2 linked regions of the Shimia isoporae genome follow. The protein of the gene in region 2 interacts with the protein of the main gene of each other region in a pairwise test. Links are inferred from orthologs where the notes say so. Each region holds a gene or a part of one and is shown on either strand. Other genes may lie near its edges. The genes, in order: tpiA and pepT.

Region 1 (10,176 bases), 530 kb from region 2 along the record:
GAAAAGTTTACCAAGCAGTTCCGGATCTTCGACCTGCCGTTCATGTTCAAGGACGTCGACGCGGTTGATGCTTTCCAAGCATCCGAGACCGGTCAGGATTTGCTGGACAGCATGCAGCGCCGCGGTTTGCAGGGGCTGGCTTACTGGCACAACGGCATGAAGCAGATGTCTGCCAACGTGCCGCTGGTATCGCCGACCGATGCAAACGGCCTGAAATTCCGGGTTCAGTCCTCTGATGTTCTGGTTGCCCAAATGGAAGCCATCGGTGGCTCTCCGCAGAAGATGGCCTTCTCCGAAGTGTATGGCGCGCTTCAGCAGGGCGTTGTGGACGGACAGGAGAACACCTGGTCCAACATCTATGGCAAGAAATTCTTCGAAGTGCAGGACGGTGTGACCGAAACCAACCACGGCATCATCGACTATCTGGTGGTGACTTCGGTTGACTGGCTCGACAGCCTTGATCCGGCTGTCCGCGACCAGTTCCTGACCATTCTGTCCGAAGTGACCGAGATGCGGAACAAAGAGTCCACTGCGGTGAACGAAGCGGCCAAAGCGTCGATCATCGAAGCTGGCGGTACCATCCGTTCGTTGAGCGCGGAGCAGCGTCAGGAATGGGTCGAAACCATGAAGCCTGTCTGGGACAAGTTCTCGGATGACGTGGGGCAGGAAAACATCGACGCAGCGCAAGCGATCAACGCGAAGATGTAAGGCCAACTGCCTGATCTGAAATACCTATTCAGGACGGGCGCGTCGTGAAGGCGCGCCCGTTTTGCAAGAAAATCACTCAAAACCGGTGGGATGCGGGACATGCAACACAAACACAGTTTTGTGGACCGGATCGAGGAAACGCTGATTGCGCTTCTTCTTGGGCTGATGACGGCAATCACATTTGCCAACGTCATTGCCCGGTTCGGCTTTAACTCAAATATTCTCTGGGCTCTGGAAGCGACCGTATTCCTTTTTGCCTGGCTGGTGCTTCTGGGCGCCTCGTATGCGGTCAAGAAACATAGTCACCTCGGGGTGGACGCGATTATCAACATCCTTCCAGCGCCAGTAACGCGTCTTGTGGGGTTGTTCGCAGCGGGCTGCTGTTTGCTGTTTTCACTTCTGATGTTGAAGGGCGCTTATGACTATTGGGCCGTGTTTGCCGATCTGCCGCCCACATCGGGCCGTTGGTTCCCGACAGGCTTTGCAGAGAAGTTCCGCAGCCAGTCTTTCTACGAAGTGCAGGATATCCCGATGCTGGGTATCTTCGCTTTCCTTGAAGACCTGATCAACTACGGCGACGAGTACGAAAAGCTGCCTAAGGTGGTGCCTTACATCGTGTTGCCGATTTCCATGTTGTTGCTGGTGTACCGCTTTGCGCAAGCATCGTTGGCGATCTGGAAAGGTGACGCGGATCGACTTGTGGCAAGCCACGAGGTTGAGGACGAAATAGAAGAAGTTCGGGCATTGCAGGGGGAGCATGACTGATGGAAGTGGTACTTCTCTTTGCGATGGTGATTGGCCTGTTGCTGATCGGGGTGCCGATTGCGGTATCGCTTGGTCTCAGTTCGATCTTGTTCCTCCTGTTTTTCTCGGACGCCACGTTGGCGTCGGTGGCGGGAACGCTTTTTGAAGCCTTTGAAGGGCACTTTACCCTGCTGGCGATCCCGTTCTTCATTCTCGCATCGTCGTTTATGACAACGGGCGGCGTGGCGCGGCGGATCATTCGGTTCTCGATTGCCTGCGTGGGGCATTTGCCCGGCGGTCTGGCGATTGCGGGCGTGTTTGCCTGTATGATGTTTGCGGCGCTGTCCGGGTCGTCTCCGGCGACGGTTGTGGCCATTGGCTCCATCGTGATCGCAGGCATGCGTCAGGTGGGCTACTCCAAGGAGTTCGCTGCCGGTGTGATCTGTAACGCTGGCACGTTGGGCATCCTGATCCCGCCGTCTATCGTGATGGTGGTCTATGCGGCGGCTGTGGAAGTGTCCGTAGGTCGGATGTTCCTTGCCGGGGTTATTCCGGGCCTGATGGCCGGGCTGATGCTGATGGTCACCATCTATGTGATGGCGAAGGTCAAGAACCTGCCGAAAGGCGAGTGGAAAGGCTTTGGCGAGATCGTGGAAAGCGGAATGGAAGCAGGCTGGGGTCTGTTCCTGATCGTGATTATTCTGGGTGGCATCTATGGCGGGGTGTTCACCCCGACAGAGGCGGCGGCGGTTGCAGCGGTTTATGCGTTCTTCATCGCCTGCTTTGTCTACAAGGACATGGGGCCTCTGTCAGCGGACAACAACGGCGGCGAAAAAATCTCGCTATTCAAGAAGCCACAGGCTTTGTTGACGTCTTTCTTTCATGGCGACACAAAACACACGCTTTTTGAGGCTGGCAAGCTGACCGTAACGCTGCTGTTCGTGATCGCTAATGCCTTGATCCTTAAGCATGTTCTGACCGAACAGCAGGTGCCGCAGCATATTGCGGGCGCGATGCTGAATGCGGGCTTCGGGCCGGTTATGTTCCTGATCGTGGTGAATGTGATCCTGTTGATTGGCGGTCAGTTCATGGAACCCTCGGGCTTGCTGGTGATTGTGGCGCCACTGGTGTTCCCGATTGCCATCGAACTGGGCATTGATCCAATCCATCTGGGCATCATCATGGTGGTGAATATGGAGATCGGGATGATCACGCCGCCGGTTGGGTTGAACCTCTTTGTAACCTCCGGGGTGGCAGGCATGCCGATGATGGGTGTTGTGCGGGCGGCGCTGCCGTTCCTTGCGGTACTTTTCGTCTTCCTGATCATGGTGACCTACATTCCGTGGATTTCAACAGTGCTGCCGAACGCAGTAATGGGACCGGAAATCATAACGAAATAGTAGGTGCATGACGCGCCGATTGAGGTGCAGACCTATCAGCAAAAAGTGGCGACGCTCCAGAAGGGGCGTCGCCAAATTTTTGTCCGTCTGCTGGGACCCGCAGCTCGCTTGACAGTCCGCGGTTCAGCCGATGGAGTTGCCATATATCAAAGCAATGGGCGAGTTTTGAGCCTAGATTTTTAGAAAAGCAGTTTGCGGGAGGTCCGGTCATGTGGACGCGACGGTTATTTCTGGGGGGGGGTGCTGCGGTTTTGGCCGCGAAACAGGGTTGGGCTTTTTCCGGCTCCGAGGCGCGTGAGGGGCCTTTGAAGGACATTAAAATTACGGTCAGCGCCGAGCCAGCGGTCGACGGGCTGGAGCCCATTGTTATCGATAGCGAGCACGGCAAAGCGCTTGTGAAGATGGGGCCGGTGCAGGCCGGGCAGTTCATGGCAAATATCTTGTCGCCGCGCCTTGAACAGATGACGGGAATTGATGCGCGGAGTTGGCATTGGGTTTTGACGGAACATCTGACAGGGCCAGCCGTGCAGCGCGTCTTTGAGGGGGGCGGAACCGGGCTTCAGGGCATGCAGTTTTCGGATGACAACGGACGAGTGACTTGGGGGGTGACGTTGGTCGGAACCCGCAACGATTAGGCGCGGCGGGCTATATAGCCGCAGCTTGTCCGGCTAGGCGGTCCCTTTTCAAACTTCACGGTTTTTATGTCTGTGAATCCGTGATCTTCAAGCATGGATCGCATGGTGTCCGGCGAAAAGGATTTGTGGCCCCACCGCCATCTCACCAACGCAGTGCACCAATGGGGTTTGCTGACTGACAACGCGATCAATCCGCCTGGACGGAGAAGCTGTGCGAACCATTTCAACCCAGCTTGCGGCTCCTCGAGATGTTCAATCACATGTGCCGACAGCAACAGATCGACAGATGCAGAGGACAGCCCTGCGTTTCCGAGAGGCCCGCATTTGAATTCGGTATTTGGAAGGTGGCCGAGCGTGACGCGCGCCTGATCCAGCATCTCAGGGGATTTATCGAGTAAAATCAGGCGCTCATAGGACACATCTCGTGATGCCCAGGCCTGTGCCAGAGCGCCAGAGCCGGTTCCCGCATCCAAGACTGTTTGTGCCGGAGTCTTTGGCAAGGCTGCGCACAGGCGGTCGTAGGCGTCGGGATAGCCAAGCCGCGAGATGTCCCCGTGCCAACGATTGGCGAAGCGCGCGTACAGATTGTCCAGCGCGCTCTCGCTCATCGATCAGGACGCAGCGAGGGCATCGATGATGCCCTGAAAATCTGCCGCCTTCAGGCTGGCGCCGCCGACAAGCGCTCCGTCGACGTTTGACACAGAAAAGATTTCTACGGCGTTGGATGGTTTAACGGAGCCGCCATAGAGGATTGGAACAGTGCGACCGATGCCTTCACCAAACCGGCGCTCAAGGCGCATCCGGACAAAGTCGTGGACATCTCCGATCTGGCTGAGTGTGGGCACTTTTCCGGTGCCGATCGCCCAAACCGGTTCATAGGCAACAACAAGGTTTTCGCCGGTCGCAGCGTCCGGAATTGAACCGGCCAGTTGGCCGCCAATTATGTCGAGCGTGTTTTCGGCTTCGCGTTCGGAGAGAGTTTCGCCCACGCAGATGACGGTAATGAGGCCGGCTTCCCACGCTGTGGCGGCCTTGGTGCGCACAACCTCGTTGGTTTCACCGTGGTCTTCGCGACGTTCAGAATGGCCGAGAATGACATGTGATGCGCCGGCATCGTGCAGCATGTCCGCTGCAACATCACCTGTATGCGCGCCAGAGTTTGCGGCGTGACAGTCCTGGCCTCCGATCTGGATGTGACTGTTTTCGGCAACATGTGATGCGCGGGAGATCAACGTCGCGGGCGGACAAATGAGCACGTCTGTTTCAGCAGGGGGAGCGGCTTTTGCCAGCGTTTCCAACTCGGCCAGCGCTGCCGAAGTTCCGTTCATTTTCCAGTTTCCGGCAGCCAGTTTGCGACGCATCTCATACCTCAGTGTAAATCGTTGGGCCTGTTGTCGACACTCAGCCCCGTAACGTCAAGTCCTGCTTGCCATTGCTGTCTTGGATGCGCATGGAGGGAAGCAGGTATTGGAGACACGATTCATGGTGCCAGTGTTGGATGCGGCGGCAATTGCGCGGCGGGACGTAGACGCCTTGGCGGCGCTTAGAAAGGCCGTTGAGGACGACGGGTTTCTGGTGGTGCAGAACACGGCAATAACACCCGCGCGGGTACTGGAAGTTATCGCGGCCTATCGCGCTTTCTTCCAGTTGCCAGAGAGCGCCAAGGCTGCCGTGGATATGGCCACAACCGGCAGCAACCGCGGTTGGGGCGCTGGCGGGTCGGAGCAGGTCGATCCCAGTGCGAATCCGGATTACAAACAGGTGTTTGACTGTGGCTTTGAACTGGCTGCGGAGGATCCGCTGCGATCCAGTGGGCTATCCGTATATGCTGACAATCTTTGGCCGGATGTGGCTGATTTTCGCGAAACGGTTCAGGCCTATTATGCGGATACGTTGGGTGTTTGCCTGGCGCTTTTGCAAGGAATCGCTGCGGCGATTGGACAGCCGGAAGACTATTTTGAAGCTGCATTTTCGCGGCCAATGGCTCTGTTGCGTGGAAACTATTATCCCGAGCGACCGGACTGGGCGACCGAAAAGGATTTTGGCATCGCCGCGCACACAGACTACGGCTGTCTGACACTTTTGGCGACGGATGGTGTGCCGGGACTTGAGGCTCAGACGCGGAGCGGGGACTGGATACCGGTGCAGGCCGCCCCTGGTGCGTTCATTATCAACTTTGGCGAAATGCTGGAGATGTGGACCGGTGGGGCCGTAAGAGCGACGCCGCACCGCGTGGTCGGATCAAGCAAAGAGCGGATTTCGGTGCCGATGTTCTTTAATCCGAACCACGACACAAATGTTGCTCCGATTGGTTCGGGGCAGGTGATCTTGGCCGGGGACCATCTTAAGAAGCGGTTTGATGAAACCTATCTGCACCTGCAGAACGGTTAGACCAGCTTGGGCGCGCCGTTGGGATGTTCAGCGGCGAGTTCTTCCACATCCTTGAATTTGATCGACTCACCGCAGCCACAAGCGTCGGCCACATTGGGGTTGTTGAACTTGAAGCCGCTCTCGAGGAGCGACACCTCGTAGTCGATCTCTGTGCCGAACAGGAACATCTGCGCCATCGGGGCAATCATTACAACGGCCCCGTCCTGTTCCACCACTTCGTCGTGTTCGTTTGTCTCGTCCACGTAATCCATGGTGTATTCCATGCCTGCGCAGCCGCCTTTTTTGACGCCAATTCGAAGTCCGGTATGGCCCTCGCGCTGCATCAGCTTCGAGATTTGAGCGGCCGCAGCCGGTGTCATGGAGACAGCTTGCTTTCCGGGAATGCCAAACATCAGCTTTCCTTCCCAACCCATTGTGAAATCACATAAAGCCCAGCTCTAGACGGGCCTCATCACTCATCATTTCCATGCCCCAAGGGGGTTCCCAGACCAGAGCTACGTCGATGTTTCTCACACCACCGACCCCGGCAACGGCTTCATGAACCCAGCCTGGCATTTCGCCTGCAACCGGACAACCCGGAGCAGTCAGAGTCATGATCACATTCACGTCGTTCTCAGCGTTTATCTCGATGGTATAGATCAATCCGAGGTCGTAGATATTCACCGGGATTTCCGGGTCATAAACGCTGCGGCAGGCTTCCACGATCTGCTCGTGCAGCGGGTGATCGACGCTGGAGGGCGCGATCAAGGGGGTGCCTTCAACGGGGGCAACGGAGGGATCGGGGGCCTGTGTCATGCTCTGTCCATCAAATTTCCTGAGTTTTTCATATAGGAAAATTGGAAGGCGAGGTCCAGTGGGGGCGATATGACAAAAACATGAGCAATCCCACAGAGTTGGCATTTCTTGCCAGAATCGGCCGTAGAAAAGAAAAGACCCAAACCTGTGACAAGCTTGGGTCTGGACGGCCTGCTTTGCAGGTATGCGATGAAAGCGCGGATATCAGTCGTTGATGTCGTGTTCGAAGGTTTTGACTTGGCCCGTGGGCAGAGCAAATACGCGGCGCAATATTAGCCATGCAACCAAGGACAAGGCGGCGAAGACCAGAAGGATCATCGGAACCGAAAGCAGCTGCATCGGGCCCAGAAGCGCAACCCCTACCACCGCCGCGCCTATGGCAAAGCCGAGAAACACAAAGCCGGGGGCCAGAACTTCGAGGATGGCAAGTACGAGCGCACTGGCCATCCAGACCCACCAAGTTGTTGCAAAGTCGGCCATCACGATCCTCCCTTGAGCATTTTAAAGGCATCACCGAAAGCTTCCAGCGCGGCAGCCGGTACAACAATTGTTTGCTTGCCGTCGCCGTTGCCCAAAGCATTGAGGGCTTCGACCTGCTTGAGCGCGACTTGGTACTGGGCTGCCTGAATGCCGTTTTCACGGATCGCCTTTGCGACGACTTCGGTTGCATAAGCTTCGGCTTCGGCTCCGATCCGGCGCGCCTTGGCGGTTTGTTCTGCCGCATAAAGCTCTGCGTCGGCTGCGAGTTCCACGGCACGGCGTTGGCCTTCGGCCTCGGTCACTTGCGCGCGGCGGGCGCGTTCGGCGTTCAGCTGTTGCAGCATCGCATCGCGGGTCGCCTGATCGAGATTCACATCGAGAATTTCGGCGCGGGTGACTTCGATGCCCCAATCATCAACCGCGGTTTCCACCGAAGCCTGAATGGAGGCGATCAGGTTTGCGCGATTGGATTGAACCTCGTCGAGGTCCATCTTGCCGATTTCGGCGCGCACAATCCCTGCCACGGTCGTCGCAATTGCGCCGTCGACGTCACGGATTCGATACACAGTCTTTTCCGGCTCCAGAATGCGGTAAAACACCGAGGTGTCGATCTGTACCAGCACGTTGTCCTTGGTGATTGCATCCTGAGTCGCATTGGGCAGTTGGCGTTCCAGAATGGAAATCTGGTGGCGTACAACGTCCAGAAACGGCACGACAAAGTTGATGCCCGGCCCGAGCACCGAGTGCAGCCGCCCAAAGCGTTCAACGACGTGCTTTTCTGATTGTGGCACAATGCGCACGCCCTTGAGAATGACGACGACCAGAAAGACGGCCGCCAGAATGAGGACGATGTTTTCCGAAAGGAGTCCGATCACGAGATCTTCCATGTGCTTTCTCTGCTCCCTTTAAAATCTTCTTGTGTTTTCATGGCTTAGAATGTGGTCAATGGCCAGCGTTTTACAAGATCGCATGGGTGGCGTAAGGAGGGGGAAACCTGACCGGAAATCCCCTTGAATGCTGGGTTTTTTCGTTTTTCCGCCCTGAAGAGTTGCAGTTAACGCCGATGACCGAGAGATTTTCCTTTGCCCTGAACGCCACCGACGGAAAGGCCCGCACGGGCGTGATTTCCACGCCGCGGGGCGAAATTCGCACGCCGGCATTCATGCCTGTTGGAACGGCCGCTACGGTAAAGGCAATGATGCCAGAAAGTGTGCGCCAAACAGGCGCCGACATTCTTTTGGGAAACACATATCACCTGATGTTGCGTCCGACCGCTGAACGCATTGACCGGTTGGGCGGATTGCACAAATTCATGAACTGGGAACGTCCGATCCTCACCGACTCGGGTGGTTTTCAGGTGATGAGCTTGGCGGGGTTGCGCAAACTTACCGAGCGGGGCGTGACATTCAAAAGCCACATCGATGGATCCAAGCACGAGTTGACGCCTGAGCGATCGATGGAAATCCAGAAACTTTTGGGCAGCGACATTGTCATGTGTTTTGACGAATGCCCCGCCTTGCCGGCAGATCGTGATCGAATTGCAGAAAGCATGCGCTTGTCGATGCGTTGGGCGGACCGGTCCAAGCAAGCATTCGGGGATCGTCCTGGGCATGCTTTGTTTGGGATTCAACAAGGTGGCCTTGAACAGGATTTTCGCGAAGAGTCGGCGGAAGCGTTGAGAGAGATCGGGTTTGACGGATACGCCGTTGGCGGACTTGCCGTAGGCGAGGGGCAGGAAGCGATGTTCGGGTGTCTCGACTTTGCGCCGGACATGCTTCCCGTCGACAGGCCGCGTTATTTGATGGGCGTGGGTAAACCTGACGACATCGTTGGCGCAGTTAAGCGCGGCATTGACATGATGGACTGCGTTTTGCCGTCTCGCAGTGGACGAACCGGGCAGGTGTTCACACGCCATGGGGTCGTAAACATCAAGAATGCCCGCCATCAGGATGACCCTCGGCCTTTGGATGAACAATGTAGCTGCCCGGCATGTCAGAACTATTCCCGCGCCTATTTGCATCATGTGTTCCGATCAAACGAGATGATTTCAGGGATGCTGCTCACTTGGCACAATCTCCACTACTTTCAGGAGATTATGCAGGGGATGCGTGATGCAATCGCTGCGGGGAGTTTTGACGTTTGGGAAACGGAATTCCATGCGCAGCGCGCGCAAGGGGACATTGAACCCATCTGACTTGAGCACCTGCGTGAGTGTCGACACTGTCGGGAAGCGGAAGCGTTGCCTTTCGGCTGCCAGCAAGCGGAAAATGCAGCTCATGATCTTCGGAGAATCGCACCGCGCAGTTGTCATCGCGGCGCGGGCCGTCGGATCGGGAAGCTGAACCAGTTTCGACAAAACCGCCTCTTTGTTTCGCATCTGGAAACAGTAGAGGCCAGAATATGTTGTTAAAAACATGACTCCGCGGCAGGGATTCCGTTGTATCCGGCTCCAGCGGCGAAATTAAGCAAATCGCTTAAAAGTACGGTTGGATGGTCTTTCTCGCCTTGTGACCCGCGGCGGGTAGGGGCATTGTAGCTGCCAACATAGAAAATGCGGTTGAATCGGTGGGGGCAGGCCCCCATTTCAGTAAGCCGAGGAAACAGAAAGTAGACGAGTGGTTGCCTAGAAGAGGGACCCGGGCTGCTTTGCTAGAACAAGGAAAACTCATGTTAGAGCCTCTTAATCCTTCTTACCCAGTCCTGCCGCTGCGCGACATTGTGGTGTTCCCACATATGATCGTGCCGCTGTTCGTAGGGCGGGACAAATCGGTCCGCGCGCTTGAAGAGGTGATGGCCGACGACAAGCAGATCCTGCTGTCCAGTCAGGTCGACCCCGCCGAGGATGATCCGGGTCACGACGGAATTTACCGCACAGGTGTATTGGCCAACGTATTGCAACTCCTGAAGTTGCCCGACGGAACCGTGAAGGTGCTGGTCGAGGGCCAGAGCCGTGTGAAGATCGTTGATTTCATCGACAACGATGACTTTTTTGAAGCGCGCGCCGAGCGTCTGGAAGAGATGCC
Region 2 (10,264 bases):
ACCAATCTGGATATCATCGCCAAACAGTCCGAAGAGGTTGTCGTTGGCTCCGCCGCCCATCTGAACGTCTGCGCCAAAACTGCCGATGTCGACAACTTTTTTCACGGTTCCTACATCGATCGGGAGAAGGACTTTGTCGATGACGTGAATCTCGCCGTTCGCGGTTTCGATGTCTGTCAGACCTTCGACAAAATTGGGATCATCGCGGGAAGGATCGCCGTCACGAAGAGCGTTGCCCTCTACTGCGAAGCGGCCGCCATCAAGCGCGGTTTCGACCAAGCGGTCTGCTTGGATGTCCTCAAGGGATTTTCCGCCGGCCTGTACGTGGTAGAGCAGCACATCACGAACAAGATCGATGCCCAGAGCGCCCACAAGTGCGCCCGGTAGGTCTGCATCGGCAACACCGGTTGTATCAATGCCGAGTTCTTCGGCGAGCGAGCGGAATGCATCGTCTGTCGGAGCAAACACGGTGAAATCGTTGCTCCGGTCTGTGAACAAGCCGACCAGACCGGTTGCGACCAGTGCGCCAGTGAGAGCTTCAAATGCCGGGTTGGATGTCGCGACGTCTGCGATTGTGGGTTGCGGGGTTACCTCTGCGACGTCGATAGGAAGCAGAACGCGGTCGATCACGTGGATTACCCCGTTTGAGGCCGCGATGTCAGTCAGGCCCTCAACGAACTCCGGATCTTCGACTTCGGGGTCCGCGTCGTTCAGAGTGTCGCCGTCCACTCCGAAGCTAGCGTCGGTCAGCAATGTGTCTACTGAACCGGCAGCTTGAATGTCCGCCAGTGAACTGCTTCCTGCCTGAACGTGATAGAAGAGAACATTTGTCAAGGTGGGCACGCCAAGCGTGTTGACCAGTGCCACGGCAATATCGGTCTCCGTCATACCAGTGGTGTCGATGCCGAAGGTGTCTTCCGCGAGGCGTGTGAACGCTTCATCGGTGGGTGCGAAGACGGTGAAGTCGCCTGGGTTGGCGAATGTATCGACAAGACCGGCGGCGCCGAGCGCTGCGACAAGAATGTCGAAGTTACCGTTGGTCGCGGCGATGGTCGCGATAGATTGCGTGGACATAATGTTCTCCCTGAATTTGCAATGAAGCGGTTACGGGGAGGTCTGTGATGCGGTTTATTGACGTTAGGTAACAAACGCGTGGGTAGGTCGTGAGGACGGCTTGACCGTCCTCACAAAGAGGTTCAGCGCGCAGCGCGATCAATGATGGTCAGGATTGTTTTCGTCGCAAGCGCCATGTCCTGTACGGAAATCCATTCGAGCGGACCGTGAATTTCCATCATGCCGGTGAACAGGTTGGGGCAGGGTACGCCGAGCTCGGTGAGACGCGATCCGTCAGTACCGCCGCGGATCGGGACAGATTTCGGATCCATGCCGAGTTCTCGCATTGCGTCTCGAGCGAGATCTACGGGTGTCATGTCATCTTCGAGCCAGTAGCGCATATTCCGGTACTGCTTGGTAATCTCGCAAGACACCTTGGCGCCGGGAAAGTCGGCTTCTGCCTTGGCACAGACAGCCTGCAGGCGCGCGCCTCTTTCTGCGAGTCCTTCCAGCTCGAAATCACGGATAATGAAGCGCAGCGTGGTTTCAGAGCTTCCGCCATCCTGTGCGTAGATGTGGGTGAACCCCTGTGTGCCATCCGTTGTTTCAGGCGTCGTGCCATCCTCGTCGAGTGCAGATGTGATCGCCGCGGCCACATGCAGCGCGTTGACCATCTTGTCTTTGGCGTAACCCGGATGGGCCGAAACGCCTGAAATCGTGACAACTGCACCGTCGGCTGAGAAGGTCTCATACTCCATGGTGCCACGCTTGGCGCCATCAAGTGTATAAGCGAAGTCAACGCCGAAGTCTTCCGGCAAAGCGTCGTCCACACCCCGCCCGATTTCCTCGTCCGGTGTAAAAGCCAGACGCACTTTGCCGTGTTTGAGCCCCGGCGTGCTAAGCAAGTGTTCGGCCATCGTCATGATGATCGCAACGCCGGCTTTGTCGTCAGCGCCCAACAGGGTAAGGCCACTTGCGGTGATGATGTCATCTCCTACACGGTCCCCAAGATAGTCGGATGTTTCTGCGTTCAGAACGAGATCCGCATTGTCGGGGAAGGTGATGTCGGTGCCGCTCCAGGCCCGGTGGACCCGGGGCTTCACATTTGCGGCGTTGAACTGTGGTGCAGTGTCCACGTGGGCGCAAAACCCGATGGTCGGGGCATTGGGATCGGTGGCCGGCACTGTGGCGAGCAACGCGCCATAGCTGGTCAACTCGATATCCGAGGCGCCGATCTTTTCCAGTTCGGCTTGCAAGTGGCGCTGCACATCCAACTGAATGGCGGTTGACGGTTTGGAGGGCGAGTGTTCGTCGCTCTGGCTGTCTATTTCGCAGTACGCCACGAGACGTTGCTCGAGGGCTTTGTCAAAAGAAGATGTGTCGGTCACGCTGCTTCCTCGGTGAATGATCGTTCACCACAGTCTTAGCGGCTCGCATGAGCGGGCGAAAGGGCAAAGAAAAAGGCCACGCCAAAGCGCAGCCTTTGCAGTTTTGATCCAATCGGGATCAGAACGGAATTTCGTCGTCCAGATCTCGGGATGGGGCACCGCCGCCGCCTTGCTGGCCGCCACCGCCGCCGAAGCTGCCGCCCTGATCGTATCCGCCACCCTGATCGTATCCGCCGCCAAAGCCACCGCCTTGGCCGCCGCCATAACCGCCGCCATCGCCACCGGAGCGCCCGTCGAGCATGGTCAGAACACCATCAAATCCCTGCAAGACAACTTCTGTGGAGTAACGGTCCTGACCGGATTGGTCCTGCCATTTACGCGTTTGCAATTTGCCTTCCACATAAACTTTTGAGCCTTTGCGCAGGTATTGCTCGGCAATGCGTACGAGGCCTTCCTGAAAAATTGCGACAGAGTGCCATTCAGTGCGCTCGCGGCGTTCACCGGTGTTGCGGTCTTTCCACTGTTCGGAAGTCGCGATACGCAGGTTGCAGACCTTGCCGCCGTTCTGGAAGGTGCGCACCTCGGGGTCGCGCCCCAGGTTGCCAATGAGAATAACCTTGTTCACCGATCCGGCCATGCGCCTTGTCTCCCGTGGAATCTGTTGTTTGGTTCGGGCCACCTTACACCATTGGTGCAGGGGGATGGAAAGCCGATTCTTGCACCCAGATGGTTACCGAAAGGTTGATTAAAATTCACCCTATCAGCACGCGGGGCGTCGGAATTGATCTTGGGTTTGGACTACGCTACAAATTTTGCAACCTAAGTCAGGGCAGTGTGGGCATGGTATTGCGCAAGGTTATCGGTGCGACAATGATCGCGGTTTTGGCAAGTGCCCCCGTGATGGCGCAGACTGTGTCGTCCAAGTCCAAAGCCCGTGTTTTCAAGAATCAGACCAAGGTTCTGGATGGGCGGGCCTCCGAACAGTATCGCGGATCTGTGCGTTTGAAGCCGCAACCGATTTACACTCCGTCCAAATGGGGGGATGGCAGCTATCGCGGAACGTATTCCGGACCTTATCTTGCCATGGCGCGCGAGGCGGCTTTGTTGCACGGCATCCCGGTTGACCTCTTTCTCAAACTGGTAAAGCAAGAGAGCAATTGGAATGCAGCTGCGAAATCCCACAAAGGGGCACTTGGCCTCGCGCAATTGATGCCCGCGACCGCGCGAGCCTTGCGGGTAGACCCGCTTGATCCGCAGCAAAATTTGGAAGGCGGTGCTCGGTATCTCAAGGCTCAGTATCTGCGTTTCGGCTCATGGCGGTTGGCTTTGGCGGCCTACAACGCGGGACCGGAAGCGGTACAGAAATATGGGGGTATTCCTCCATATAAGGAAACGCAGAACTACGTGCGGGTTATTCTGGGAGGCTAAGTCTTCTCAGCGCAACTCTTTCCAGACAAATTTTATCAGCTATTGATTTCTATCAAACCCGACCACAGGTGCATGGTCGAATGTCATGTACGAATTATCTGAAGGTTCCAATCTATGCATCTGACCCGCTCGGCAATCGCGTTGTGTTTGTGTTTTTCGGCATCCGGCGGCGTGGCTGCCCCTTTTGAGAGCGTCGAGGCATTGGGCGAAGCCTTGTTTCATGATGAAAACCTGTCTCTGAATCGCACGCAATCCTGTGCGACGTGCCATGATCCTGACGTTGCTTTTGTTGACCCGCGCACGACGGATGCAGGGCGGGCAGTATCGCTTGGCGATGATGGCGTCTCGCTTGGCGGTCGTAACTCACCAACGGCCAGCTATGCAGCCTTTGTCCCCGAGTTTGATCGCGAGTGGGACGGGGATGCCGAAGGCGGATTGTTTTGGGACGGTCGGGCCGACACGCTGGAGGAACAGGCGGGTGGGCCACCGCTCAATCCCGTGGAAATGGGGATGCCTGACAAAGCGTCGGTGGTTTCACGGCTAAAGGCCAATCCGGACTATGTCGTGTCTATGGAGGCGCTGTTTTCGCCGGGAGTGCTTGAGGATGCAGAGGCGGGTTATGCGGCCATGACGCAAGCGATCGCAGCCTTTGAGCGAACGGACGTGTTTGCGCCCTTTGATAGTAAGTACGACCGCTATCTGCGCGGCGAGGTGACACTATCGAAAGAGGAAGAGCTTGGTCGCGTATTGTTCTTTTCCGAGCAGTTCACCAACTGTGCCGAATGCCATCAGCTGAGACGCAGTCAGACGCACCCGCAAGAAACATTCAGCAACTACGAGTATCACAACATCGGCGTTCCCGTGAACAGCGTTTTGCAGGAAGTGCTTGGTGAAAAGGGATTTGTCGACAAAGGTTTGCTGGATAATCCTGATGTAAAAAAGACTAAGCACATGGGAAAATTTCGAACGCCGACTCTGCGAAATGTCGCGGTAACCGGCCCCTACATGCACAATGGCGCGTTCGAAGACCTTCGCACTGTCGTCTTGTTCTATAACAAGTACAATTCCAAGGACCCAAAGAGGCAGATCAATCCGGAGACTGGCGAGGTTTGGAAGGCGCCCGAGGTTGCGCATTCTCTGTCCGTTGAAGAACTGACGGAGGGGCCTGCACTGGATGACCAAAGAATTGATGCGCTTGTGGCCTTTATGAAGACTCTCACCGATGCAAGGTATGAACACTTGCTTGAATAGACGATTGACGTAGGGACGCCTTTGCAAATGGGCGTCTTGTCCTTCTAGGGTGAGCAAAATCGCCTGGGGAGGGACGGATGATTTTGCGAGTTCTAAAATACATTGGATTGGCGCTTTTGGTGCTGGTCGTCATTCTTGCTGTGAAAACAGCGCTTTATAAGGCGCCGGATTACGCACCTGCCGATGCGGCGGCACTGCCGGATGTCACGGTGGATGTGGAACGCATTGTCGCGAACATGGCAGAGGCAGTCACCTACGAAACGGTCGCTCAGCATTTGGTAGACCCTTTGGTCAAAGGGCAGTTTACCGGATTTCTGGAGTGGATTGAGCAGACCTATCCCGGTGTGCACGCCTCTATGGATCGGGAGATGGCGAACCTGACCCCGATCTACAAATGGACCGGCAAGAACCCCGAGGCCCAACCGGTTCTGATGACTGGGCACTACGACGTTGTTCCCGCACCAGATGCAGAGCGTGATCGTTGGCAACATCCACCGTTTGCGGGGATTGCGGACGCCGACTTCGTTTGGGGGCGCGGTACGATAGATGACAAAATCGGCGTTATCGGCCTTTTGGAAGCCGCCGAAACCTTGATTTCTAAGGGGTTTCAGCCAGAACGGACAATTTATTTCATCTTTGGGCACGATGAAGAAATCGGAGGCCAGAACGGCGCCGGGGCCGCTGTTGAATTGCTGCGCGCGCGGGGTGTTCAGATGGAATGGTCGCTGGATGAAGGCTCGATGGTGCTCGACGACGTTCTCCCTGGGTTGCCTGCGCCGGTTGCGTCCATCAACGTGGCTGAAAAGGGCTATGTGACCCTGAACATTACCGCCAAGTCTACGGGCGGACACTCATCGTTGCCGCCCGCGGATACAGCTGTCGGCGCGCTGGCGGTGGCCGTGGAAAGGTTGATGGCCAATCCGGTGCCCGGTGGCCTGACAGATGCGACCGCGGATTTCTTTGATTCCGTAGCGCCGGAGTTCGGTTTGGTGGAGCGCGTGTTGTTTGCCAACCAGTGGCTGTTCCGGCCTGTACTTGAAGGCATTCTTTCGGGATCCGGGCCGACCAATGCCATGCTGCGCACAACCACCGCGCCGACTATGTTGCAAGCCTCGTTGACGGAGAATGTTCTGCCAACAGAGGCGGTTGCTGTTGTGAATTTCCGCATTCACCCGCGAGATACGGTGGAAAGCGTCGTCGCCCATGTTGAAGCCGTGATTAACAATCCCGAAGTCGAGGTAACCGTGCGGGGAGAGCCAACCCTGCCTAGTCCCGTTTCCAGCTCGGAAAGCGAAGGGTTTCAATTGCTTGCACAGGCTACCTTGGGTGCTTTTGGGGATGTGATCCTTGTGCCTGGACTGACTGTGGCCGGTACCGACACCAAGCACTTTTCCAAGATTTCCGACGACAGTTACCGTTTCAACCCAATGACATTCGGTCCGGATGACCTATCGCGCATCCACGGGATCAACGAACGGGTGTCGATCGCGGATCTGGAACGCGCGGTTCAGTTTTATGCGCAGATCATGATGGGGCTCGACGGGTAAAGAAATCCTAAACGCACCGAAACGCAGAAAGGGCGACGCTGAAAAGCGCCGCCCTTTTTTCGGGTCCCTGTCTGTTATCCCGTCTGTTATTCGGCCGCGATTTTGATCACAGGTGTCATGCGGGCAAGTATGTCGTCGGCCAGATGGCATTTGACCTGATGGCCGTCTTCGAGGTGCCGCACAGGCGGAACCTCCTGTTCACATAGTCCACCTGGCACTTCCGATTTCCAGCGGCAACGCGTTTGGAACGGGCAACCGGGTGGGGGATTCATCGCTGACGGAATATCGCCTTCTAGGACAATATGCTCCTTCTCAACAGATGTGTCGGCGATTGGGACAGCAGAGAGCAATGCCTCCGTATAGGGGTGATAAGGCGGCGAGAATACCTGATCGGTCGTGCCCATTTCCACAACGTGGCCCAAGTACATAACCATAACGCGATCAGACAGATAGCGCACGATGCTGAGGTCGTGAGAGATGAACAGCAGAGTGGTCTTTTCTTCGCGTTGGATTTCCATAAGGAGGTCCGTAACCGCAGCTTGAACGGACACGTCAAGCGCAGAGACGGGTTCGTCCGCAACCACAATGCGTGCACCGCCTGCAAAGGCACGGGCGATACCAACCCGCTGTTTTTGACCGCCGGACAGCTGTCGGGGCATGCGATCAGCAAAGGCTCGAGGCAGTTTTACCAGATCGAGCAATTCGAGCATGCGTTGGCGGCGTCCGGCTTCGTTGTCACCGACCCCGAAAATTTCCAGAGCGCGCATAATCTGGCGACCAACGGTCATGGACGGATTGAGCGTGTCGAAGGGATTTTGGAAAACCATCTGCACGTCCGCGACGGTCTTGGTGTTGCGGGCCTGAATAGGGGTATCCTGGATTTCCCCGCCGTCCAGAAGGACTTTGCCTTCGGTTGCGGTTTCAAGCCCCATAAGAACTTTCGCGAATGTGGATTTTCCGCATCCGGATTCACCGACGATCGCCAGCGTTTCGGATTCGTGGGCCTCGAAACTCAGGGTTTCATTGGCTTTGACCACTTTCTTTTCACCGCCGCCGAAGAGCGCATTTGCGGCGACCTCGTAGTATTTCTTGAGGTTATCCATCTTCAGGACAACTTCGCCGACTTCGGCTTTTTCCTTTTGCTCTCCGACAGTTATTGGCGCGTTCCAGTCGATCTCTTCCGATTTCAGGCAGCGCGTGGTGTGCCGCTCGAATCCTTTGACCGGCACCATTTCAATCGCGGCAGCATCGCAACGGCCTTCCTCGAAGTAGTCGCACCGCGGGCCGAAGTTACAGCCGGGCGGGCGTTCGTGGGGCAGGGGGAAGTTGCCGGGGATTGCCACCAGCGGGCGCGCGTTCTTGTCGGCCCCGGGCAGGGGGATGGAGCGGAAGAGAGCCTGTGTGTAGGGGTGCTGCATGTTGTCGAAAACGTCCTCGATGGAGCCACGTTCGACCGCTTCGCCGGAATACATCACGCACAGGCGGTCGCAGGTTTCGAGAACCAGACCGAGGTTGTGGGAGATGAAAAGCATTGATGTTCCATACTTTTTCCCAAGATCTTTGACGAGTTCCACAACCGCGGCCTCGACTGTTACGTCAAGGGCAGTGGTGGGTTCGTCCAAGATCAGGAGCGCGGGTTTGGACATCAGGGCCATGGCGATCACGATGCGTTGTTGCTGCCCCCCCGAAAGCTGGTGCGGGAAGCTGTTGAGCATGCGTTCCGGGTCAGGCAGGCGCACGTCGGTGACCACCTCAAGGGCGCGTTTGTAGGCCTCTTCAGCGCTGACGCCTTCGTGGATCATCGGCACTTCCATCAGCTGTTTGCCGATCTTCATTGCCGGATTGAGAGACGCCATAGGCTCTTGATAAATCATAGCAATTTCGTTGCCACGTACGTCCCGCAGTTCCTCGTCGGACATTTCCGAGAGGTCGCGTCCCTTGAACTTGATCGAGCCACCGACGATTTTGCCGTTTTTGCCAAGGTCCTGCATGACGCCCAGCGCCACAGTGGATTTGCCGCAGCCGGATTCACCCACAAGGCCGACGGCCTCGCCGGGCATCACGCGGACGGAGAAATCCATCACTGCAGGGATTTCGCGCAGGCGGGTGAAAAAAGAAATCGACAGTCGGTCGATCTCCAGGATTGGCCCGTCGTAGTCTGCCATTTTGCTCATTAACTCTCTCCCTTTTGGGGCGGAAGGCAGTGTCGGTATTGCGTCGGCAAAACGTCTGCAAAACATCGGTTCGTTTTGGCGCTTGCGTCGTTAACCGGTTGCCCTCCTTTGAATGGGTTGAGCGGGGCGACAGAGGCCGCCCCGTGTGTCATCAGTCACGCAGGCTTTCTTCGCGTAGGCCGTCCGCCAGAAGGTTGAGGCCCAGAACGAGGCTCAGGAGCGAGACAGCGGGTACGATTGCCGGATGCGGGTAGATCGCGAGAAGCTTGCGCCCGTCGTTGATCGTAGTGCCCCAATCCGGACTCTCGGGTGGCAGGCCGAGGCCGAAGAAGCCCAAGGTCCCCAAGAGGATCGTGGTGTAGCCAATGCGCAGGCAGAAATCGACGATCAGCGGACCGCGTGCATTGGGCAGGATTTCCCAAAGCATGATGTACCACGGACCCTCGCCGCGGGTTTGGGCGGCCGCAACGTAGTCGCGCGTCTGGATGTCCAGCACGAGGCCACGAACGATCCTGAACACGGTTGGCGCGTTCACAAAGACCACCGAGACAAACACCACGAGGATGCCCGAGTTGATGTTGAAGAGATCAATCGCGCCCGGGAGAATGTTGATTTTGGTCCCCGGTGCCGAGATGGCAGACAGATAGATCCAGACCATGACCAGGAGCACACCTGCCAGAAGCGGTGTGCGCAGGTGAGGCCGGGTGTAGAAACGCGAGTTCAGAAGCACTGTCACAAATATGATCGGGAAGACAAACAGGACAGCTGCCATGTAGTTCGGAATACCCGTCGCAACGATCTCCGGCGTGACCAAAAGATAGAACAACAAGATTACGGGAAAGGCCAGAACGAGGTTTGCGAGGAACGACAGGAACGTATCCAGCTTTCCACCGAAGTATCCGGCCGGAAGGCCCAGTGTGATGCCGACCATAAAGGCGAACAATGTCGCGAAAGGCGCAATGATAATCACAATCACCGAGCCATGGACCATGCGCGAGAAGACGTCTCGCGCGAGGTTGTCGCCGCCAAGCAGGTAATAGGCATATTGGCCTTCTTCAGGGGAGCGCAGAGGCGTTCCAGGCACCTTGTTTTTCATGCCCGACAACTGCGAAAGCGGATCGTGTACAGCGATCATGTCGAACACCCCGACAAAGAATGCTGTGTAGGTCCAGAACATGACGAACGCGAAGCCAATCATGCCGACCGTGCTGTCAAACAATTTGCCGTAGAGGCCCAAGCGGCGCTTGTAGCTGATCGACAGCAGGAATGTCGCAAGCAGCGCAATCCAAACGGGCGAGAATTGCTTTGCGACAGCGCCGACAATGCCAACGGTGCCGACCGGCGAGAAGACGCCAACGACGATGTACACGACAACCAGCGCACAGAGCGCCAACAGGAGCGTGCGCACTGCCGTCGCAATCTT

What was found.
Region 1: the proteins of pepT (region 2) and tpiA interact in binary tests that used the Escherichia coli proteins (3 or more experiments, as listed by UniProt). The link is inferred for Shimia isoporae from one-to-one orthologs.

What each region holds. Positions count from the first base shown.
Region 1 is NZ_SMGR01000001.1:1,817,656-1,827,831, reverse strand. The notes cover bases 2,974-5,812. They hold tpiA (triose-phosphate isomerase), read right to left. Parts: upstream 4,849-5,812; coding sequence 4,099-4,848; downstream 2,974-4,098. Other genes in these bases: BXY66_RS08945 (isopenicillin N synthase family dioxygenase), read left to right, coding at 4,970-5,812; BXY66_RS08955 (class I SAM-dependent methyltransferase), read right to left, coding at 3,484-4,095; BXY66_RS08960 (hypothetical protein), read left to right, coding at 3,062-3,487. Outside these bases: BXY66_RS08975 (DctP family TRAP transporter solute-binding subunit), read left to right, coding at 1-708; BXY66_RS08970 (TRAP transporter small permease), read left to right, coding at 808-1,473; BXY66_RS08965 (TRAP transporter large permease), read left to right, coding at 1,473-2,852; more of BXY66_RS08945, read left to right, coding at 5,813-5,878; BXY66_RS08940 (HesB/IscA family protein), read right to left, coding at 5,875-6,270; BXY66_RS08935 (SUF system Fe-S cluster assembly protein), read right to left, coding at 6,299-6,673; BXY66_RS08930 (NfeD family protein), read right to left, coding at 6,878-7,153; BXY66_RS08925 (SPFH domain-containing protein), read right to left, coding at 7,153-8,040; tRNA guanosine(34) transglycosylase Tgt, read left to right, coding at 8,217-9,347; lon (endopeptidase La), read left to right, coding at 9,821-10,176. UniProt on the Escherichia coli protein: Involved in the gluconeogenesis. Catalyzes stereospecifically the conversion of dihydroxyacetone phosphate (DHAP) to D-glyceraldehyde-3-phosphate (G3P).
Region 2 is NZ_SMGR01000001.1:1,286,713-1,296,976, forward strand. Bases 320-3,246 are described here. They hold pepT (peptidase T), read right to left. Parts: upstream 2,442-3,246; coding sequence 1,197-2,441; downstream 320-1,196. Other genes in these bases: BXY66_RS06315 (fasciclin domain-containing protein), read right to left, coding at 320-1,074; ssb (single-stranded DNA-binding protein), read right to left, coding at 2,560-3,078. Also shown: more of BXY66_RS06315, read right to left, coding at 1-319; BXY66_RS06330 (lytic transglycosylase domain-containing protein), read left to right, coding at 3,282-3,869; BXY66_RS06335 (cytochrome-c peroxidase), read left to right, coding at 3,984-5,120; BXY66_RS06340 (M20/M25/M40 family metallo-hydrolase), read left to right, coding at 5,198-6,667; BXY66_RS06345 (dipeptide ABC transporter ATP-binding protein), read right to left, coding at 6,754-8,841; BXY66_RS06350 (ABC transporter permease), read right to left, coding at 8,993-10,264. UniProt on the Escherichia coli protein: Cleaves the N-terminal amino acid of tripeptides.